DNA from 3 places in the Cellulosimicrobium sp. EB106-03-01-XG111 genome. Region 2 is predicted to be linked to each of the others. Evidence: riboswitches for the same ligand, from Rfam matches in the RefSeq annotation. Region 2 holds a riboswitch; each other region holds the start of a gene.
What was found. A riboswitch is a leader RNA that binds a small molecule or an ion and turns the genes downstream of it on or off. The one in region 2 is predicted to bind S-adenosylmethionine.
Positions count from the first base shown of each region.

Region 1 (2,254 bases), on a different contig from region 2:
GGCCTCGACGCCTACGCGACCGTCTCGCTCCTGCTCGCCCTGCTGCTCGGCACGACCGGCCTGCCGCACGTCCTCGTGCGCTTCTACACCTCGCCCGACGGCGGCTCGGCCCGCCGCACGACCGTCGTCGTGCTCGTCATGATCAGCGTGTTCTACATGGTGTCGAGCACGCTCGGGCTCGTGGCGCGGGTCGTCGCGCCCGACCTCGCGGCGCCCGGCGTCGCGGACACCGTCGTCCTCACGCTGCCGACCCGCCTCGTGCCCGGGCTCGGCGGCGAGCTGCTCGCCGCGCTCGTCGTCGCCGGGGCGTTCGCCGCGTTCCTCGGGACGTCGTCCGGGCTCGTGGTAGCGCTGGCGGGCGTCGTGAGCCAGGACCTGTTCGGCGGCACCGTGCGGTCCTTCCGGTGGTCGGCGGTCGCGTGCACGCTCATCCCGCTCGCGTTCGCGCTCGTCACCATCCCGCAGGGCCTCGTGACGAGCGTCGGGACGGTGTTCGTCTTCGCCGCGTCCGCCTTGTCCCCCGTCATCCTGCTCGGCGTCTGGTGGCGCGGCCTCACCGCGCGCGGCGCGGTGGCGGGCATGGTCGTGGGGGCCGTCCTGTGCGCGACGGCGCTGCTCGCGTCGTCCGCGCTCGTCGCCACGGGGTACGGGAGACCGTCCGGCGACACGGCCGACGGCGTCCCCGGCGTCGTGCGCGCCCTGCTCGCCCAGCCCGCCGCCTGGACCATCCCGCTCGCGACGGCGACCGTCGTCGTCGTGTCGCTCCTCGACCGGCGCGGCCCGCCGCTGCGCACCGACCGGTTCCTCCGGCGTCTGCATGTGCCCGAGCGCCGGCGGGCTTGAGACCCGGAAGGCCGACGACGACCCGTCGCCACGCTCGGCGTCTGGGACATCGCTCGAGCACCTGAGATCTGTAGCGGAGGAAACCTGAAATTCGTCGCGTAGAGAGACTGCGATCTGTAGCGCGGGACGTCGGTACGCCTCCGACTGATCCCTCCGCATCTCACCTGGCGGGCGCTCTCGACCGCATGTCGGATGGGTCGTAGGATCGTGGCAACCATCCAGAGCGGTCGAGAGTCCTGGCTCGACGACACCGCAGCAACCCGCCGACGGAAGCCTCCCGAGGACAAAGGTGCTAACGCCAGGGTCGATGGAGTGACGCATGACCTCAGAGGCACCCTTCGCGCACCGTCCGGGCCGTCCGCGGCCGACGGTGTCGTTCGAGCTCATGCCCCCGCGCCGACCGGACGCGGCCCCGAAGTTCTGGGAGACGGCACGCCGTCTCGTCGCGACGCACCCCGACTTCGTGTCCGTGACGTACGGCGCGGCGGGCACCGACCGCGCGACCGCGCGCCAGGTCGTGGGACGGCTGCTCCAGGGCACGCCCGTGCTGCCGATCGCGCACCTCACGTGCGTCGGGGCGTCGCGCGAGGACGTGGAGTCGGTCATCACCGACTTCCTCGACGAGGGCGTGCGGAGCTTCCTCGCGCTGCGAGGCGACCCGCCGCGTGACCAGCCGGACTGGCAGCCCGCGCCCGACGGCGTCCGGTCGTCGACCGAGCTCGTCGCCCTGCTGCGCGAGGTCGAGGCGTCGCGCTGCGCGTCCGACCCGGCCGTCGCGCTGCGCGGCGCGGCCCGGCCGCTGACGATCGCCGTCGCGACGTTCTGCGACGGCAACCCCGCCGCCGGCACGAGCCGCACCCAGGAGGTGCGCCGCCTGTGGCAGAAGCAGCAGGCCGGCGCGAGCTTCGCGATCACGCAGCTCTTCTACGACGCGTCGTCGTACACCGACTTCGTCGCCGAGGCCCGTGCGGCCGGCGTGACGATCCCCATCCTCGCCGGGCTGCTGCCCACGACGGAGCCCGCGCGGCTCCGTCGCGTCGAGGAGCTCACGGGCGTGCGCGCGCCCCAGCACCTGCTGGACGCGCTCGACGCCCTGCCCGACCCGGAGGCGCAGCACGCCTACGGGATCGCGTACTCGGTCGACCTCGCGCAGCGCGTCCTCGACGCGGGCACGCCCGGTCTGCACGTGTACACGTTCAACAAGCACCGCGCCGCTCTTGACCTGCTCGAGGGTGTCCACCTCGGCGGCGGGTCGGGCGGGACCGGGGGCGGCGCCAGCGCCGCCGCCGCCCCGCTCGTCCCGGACCTGGCCAGCGGGCCGTGGGTCACCGGCACCTCCCTGCCCACGACGAGCGCCGCCACGCACGGCGCGCCCGTCTGACCGGTCCTCCGGACCAGCAAGAGGTTTCGA
Region 1 covers NZ_JBYTEQ010000001.1:51,859-54,112, reverse strand. Annotated here, with positions in the region: gene AC3WT4_RS00235 (sodium/solute symporter) at 1-843, shown strand, start outside; SAM riboswitch class I at 1,055-1,157, shown strand; gene AC3WT4_RS00230 (methylenetetrahydrofolate reductase) at 1,163-2,224, shown strand.
Region 1: it holds a riboswitch for S-adenosylmethionine, as region 2 does, so the genes downstream of both, AC3WT4_RS00230 (methylenetetrahydrofolate reductase) here and AC3WT4_RS08095 (LLM class flavin-dependent oxidoreductase) in region 2, are expected to answer to the same signal.

Region 2 (2,254 bases):
ATGAGCGCGCCCACGAGCATCTCGATCTCGAGCGGGTCGACGTCCGGGTGCCGGCGCGTGGTGGCCGCGACGAGGCGCTCGGCGAGGTGGGTGAAGGTGCGCACGACCATCGTCGTGACGCGCGGCGTGGGCTCGGTCGCGGTGCCGCCGAGGGCGCGCGTGAGGTAGGCCATGGGGCCGACGAGGTCCGTGCCGCGCAGCGCCGCGGTGACGTCGTCGAGGGGCGTGGGGCGGTCGGTGCCCGGCTCGGCCGCGCTCGCCCCGAGCGTCTCGACGACCGAGCCCAGCACGTCCTCGCAGACCTCGACCACGACGTCGTCGAGCGACGCGAAGTGGTTGAAGATCGTGCGGCGCGCGACGTCGGCCCGTGCCGCGAGCTCGTCGACGGTGAAGCGCGCGCCGCCCTTCTCCTCCATGAGCGTCGCGGCGGCGGCGACGATCGCGCGGCGGTGGCGCGCGCGCAGGGCCGCGCGGCGGTCGGGAGCCGCGGCGTCCGGAGCGGGGGCGTCCGGGCCGGGGGCGGCGAGGTCGGCGGCGTCCGTCACGGGCGCGGTCGGGCGCTCGGGTCCGGGCAGGGGAGGCACCTCTTGACACTAGGTGCATCGATGCACTCGGTGCAAACGAGAGCCGTCGGCGCTCAAAGTTGACCGATCAAGTCCAGTATGTGGGAAGGTCCCGGCGGTGCGTTGACACCCTCCGTGCCCGCTCGTAAGTTCCCGCGCAACCGAGGTCCACGGACCTCGGCACAGGACATGGTCATGAGCTCCGACGCCAAGCCCCGGCTCGTCGGACGGCAACCCTCCCGCGCGGCGGGGTGCCCCGGGTGAGGACCAGGTCCCGCGACGCGCGACCCGCGCGGTGCGGGGCAACGACGCGGCGCCCGGCGACGGGCACGAAGGAGACGGACGATGGACCGGCGACAGTCGAGCACCGCGGTGAGCACCCCGCACGCGCCGACGTGCCCCTGTCCGGTCCGCGGTGCAGCCGTCGTCTCCTGTCCGGTCGGCGCCCCCGCGCGCGTCACCTGTTGTCGCTGACGACGCCCCGCTCCTGACGCCGCGCGCGCCTGTGCGCACGCCCTGACGGGCCTCCCTCCGGCCTCCCCGGCCCCGCCCTGCCGCCCCGCGGCGGGGCGACCCTGCCCACCCCCTGGCACCCCGCCGCGCCCTGAGTGTGCGGTCGGCGCCTGTCCCAGAACGGATCCTCGCGATGCCCGACCCCCGCCCCGCCCGCACCGTCCACCTGGGCGTCGACCTCACCGACGCCGGTGCGCACCCCGCCGCCTGGCGGACCGTGGGCTCCCAGGCCCAGCGCCTGTTCGACGCCAAGCGCCTCGTCGAGCTCGTCGCCACCGCCCAGCGCGGCCTGCTCGACCTCGTCACGCTCGACGACGCGTTCACCCTCCAGCCGGGCCGCAACGGGTCCGTGCGCGGCCGGCTCGACGCCGCGCTCGTCGCGTCCCGGCTCGCTCCGCGCAGCGCGGGCATCGGCCTCGTTCCGACCGTCACGACCACGCACACCGAGCCGTTCCACGTCTCCAAGGCGGTCGCGACGATCGACCACGTGAGCTCCGGCCGCGCGGGGTGGCAGGTCGGGTGGTCCACGACCCCGGCCGAGGCCGCGGCCTTCGGGCGCAAGGGCGCCCAGGACGAGCCCGACGCCGTCGCCGAGGCGGACGAGGCGGTCGAGGTCGTCACGCGGCTCTGGGACTCGTGGGAGGACGACGCCGAGATCCGCGACGTCGCGACGGGCCGGTTCGTGGACCGCGAGAAGCTGCACTACGTCGACCACGAGGGCATCCGGTTCGCGGTCAAGGGGCCGTCGATCACCCCGCGCCCGCCGCAGGGCCAGCCGCCCGTCGTCGTGCGGGCGAGCACGCCGGCGTCGCTCGACCTCGCGGCCCGCCGGGCCGACGTCGTCCGGGTCCGCGCCGCGACCCGCGACGAGGCCACCGCGATCCGGTCGCAGGTGCGCGACGCGGCCGCGGACGCCGGGCGCGACCCCGACACGCTCCGGGTCCTCGTCGACGCCTACGTCGTCGTCGGCGACACGCGGGCGAGCGCGCAGGCCCGCCTCGACCTGCTCGAGGACCTCGAGGGCGTCTCGTGGGACACGGACTCGCTGACGCACGTGGGCACAGCGCGCGACCTTGCGGCGACGGTCGAGGAGTGGGCGCACGCCGGCGCCGCCGACGGCTTCCTGCTGCGGCCGTCGTCGCTGAGCACGGACCTCGACGCGATCGTCGACGGGGTCG
Region 2 covers NZ_JBYTEQ010000006.1:225,219-227,472, forward strand. Annotated here, with positions in the region: gene AC3WT4_RS08090 (TetR/AcrR family transcriptional regulator) at 1-584, opposite strand, end outside; SAM riboswitch class IV at 755-862, shown strand; gene AC3WT4_RS08095 (LLM class flavin-dependent oxidoreductase) at 1,210-2,254, shown strand, end outside.

Region 3 (2,254 bases), on a different contig from region 2:
CGGCATGTTGGCGCCCTCGGCGACCGCGACGACGCCGTTCGCGACGAGCTGCTTGGCCGCCGCCTCGTCGAGCTCGTTCTGCGTCGCGCACGGGAGCGCGACGTCGCACGGCACGTCCCAGATGGACCCGTCGGTGACGACGCGGGCCCCGGGCCGGCGCGCGGCGTAGTCGGCGACGCGCCCGCGCTCGACCTCCTTGATCTGGCGCAGGAGCTCGAGGTCGACCCCGGCCTCGTCGACGACGTAGCCCGACGAGTCGGAGAACGCGACCACGTTCGCGCCGAGCTGCTGCGCCTTGGCCGTCGCGTAGATCGCGACGTTGCCGGAGCCCGAGACGACGACGCGGCGCCCGTCGAGCGCCTGCCCGCGCGTCTCCAGCATGTTCTGCGCGAAGAGGACCGTGCCGTAGCCCGTGGCCTCCGTGCGGACGAGCGAGCCGCCCCACGAGATGCCCTTGCCCGTGAGGACGCCGGACTCGTAGCGGTTGGTGATGCGCTTGTACTGCCCGAAGAGGTAGCCGATCTCGCGGCCGCCCACGCCGATGTCGCCCGCGGGGACGTCCGTGTTCTCGCCGATGTGGCGGTAGAGCTCGGTCATGAACGACTGGCAGAACCGCATGACCTCGCCGTCGGACCGCCCGCGCGGGTCGAAGTCGGAGCCGCCCTTGCCGCCGCCGATGGGCATGCCCGTGAGCGAGTTCTTGAAGATCTGCTCGAAGCCGAGGAACTTCACGATGCCGAGGTAGACCGACGGGTGGAACCGCAGGCCGCCCTTGTACGGGCCGAGCGCCGAGTTGAACTCGACGCGGAAGCCGCGGTTGATCTGCACGCGCCCGGTGTCGTCCACCCACGGGACCCGGAAGATGATCTGGCGCTCCGGCTCGCACACGCGCTCGAGGACGGCGGCCTCGACGTAGCGCGGGTGCTTGCGCAGCACGGGGCCGAGCGAGTCGAAGACCTCGCGCACGGCCTGGTGGAACTCGGCCTCGCCGGGGTTGCGACGCAGGACCTCGTCGTAGACGGACTGCAGTCGGCTGTCCATGGGTACTCCTCGTCTGACGCGGGCGGAACTCCTGCTGACGGTACGCCTGTGCCAGAAGCTCCCGTCACACCGTCTCACTCCGCGCGCACCGGCACGGGCGGCCGCGGAGCCGGGTCGGCCCGCACGAGGCGGCACCGGGCGGCACGAGGGGCACCGGCGACGACACATCCGTCCACCCACTGAGAAACCCTACCGATCCGGTGCAGTTTCCCGAGGCGGTTGCTATACCCGTCCCCAGGTCACGAGCGCCAGCGCCAAGCCCCGGCTCGCTGGCCGGCAACCCCCTGTCACGGCGGGGTGCTCCGGGAGATGACCAGGCCGGGCCCGGCCTGCCCCGCCACCGGCGAGGACGGCCCGCACGGCAAGCGTGATCGACGACTACTGCGAGGTGCACATGACCCACCACCCCACCCACCCGACGGTGCTCGCCGTCTCGGGCAACCCGCGGCCCGGCTCGCGCACGCTCGGCGCCGCCGAGACGGTCGCGCGCCGCGTCGCCGACGTCCTCGGCACGGCCGACGTCGCCACGGTCGACCTGGCGTCGTTCGCCGCCGAGGTGCTCGCCGCCGACCACCCGGCGGCCGACGTCGCCCGCGCGCAGCTCGCCCGGGCGACGGTCGCCGTCGTGGCGACCCCGGTCTACAAGGCGTCGTACACCGGGCTGCTCAAGGCCTTCCTCGACCTCTACGGCCCCGACGGGCTCGCGGGCGTCGTCGTGGTCCCGCTCGTCGTGTCGGGGAACCCGGCGCACGCGCTCGTCGGGGAGGTGCACCTGCGGCCCGTGCTCGTCGAGCTCGGCGCCGTCGTCCCGACCCGGTCGCTCACGGTCACCGAGCCGCAGCTCGCGGACCTGGGGCCGGTCGTGGACGCGTGGCTCGCGCGCGAGGGCGACGCCCTGCGCCGCGCCACGGCACCGCTCCCCCCGGCGGGGGACCTCCCGTCGGCCCGCACCGACGAGGCCGTCGCGGACGCGTTCGCGGGGGTGGCCCGATGACCGCCGAGCTCACCCACCTGGAGGCCCTCCTGGCCGAGCAGGACGAGCCCCAGCTCTCCCCCGACGAGTACAAGGCCGTGTTCCGCGGCCACCCCGCGGGCGTCGCCGTCGTCGCGCTCGAGCACGGCGACCGCCTCGTCGGCTTCACCGCGACGTCCGTCATCTCCGTCTCGGCCGCGCCCCCGCTGCTCGTGTTCTCGCTCGCGTCCACGTCGTCGT
Region 3 covers NZ_JBYTEQ010000026.1:390-2,643, reverse strand. Annotated here, with positions in the region: gene gdhA (NADP-specific glutamate dehydrogenase) at 1-1,041, opposite strand, end outside; SAM riboswitch class IV at 1,279-1,381, shown strand; gene AC3WT4_RS17755 (NAD(P)H-dependent oxidoreductase) at 1,436-2,035, shown strand; gene AC3WT4_RS17750 (flavin reductase family protein) at 2,032-2,254, shown strand, end outside.
Region 3: it holds a riboswitch for S-adenosylmethionine, as region 2 does, so the genes downstream of both, AC3WT4_RS17755 (NAD(P)H-dependent oxidoreductase) here and AC3WT4_RS08095 (LLM class flavin-dependent oxidoreductase) in region 2, are expected to answer to the same signal.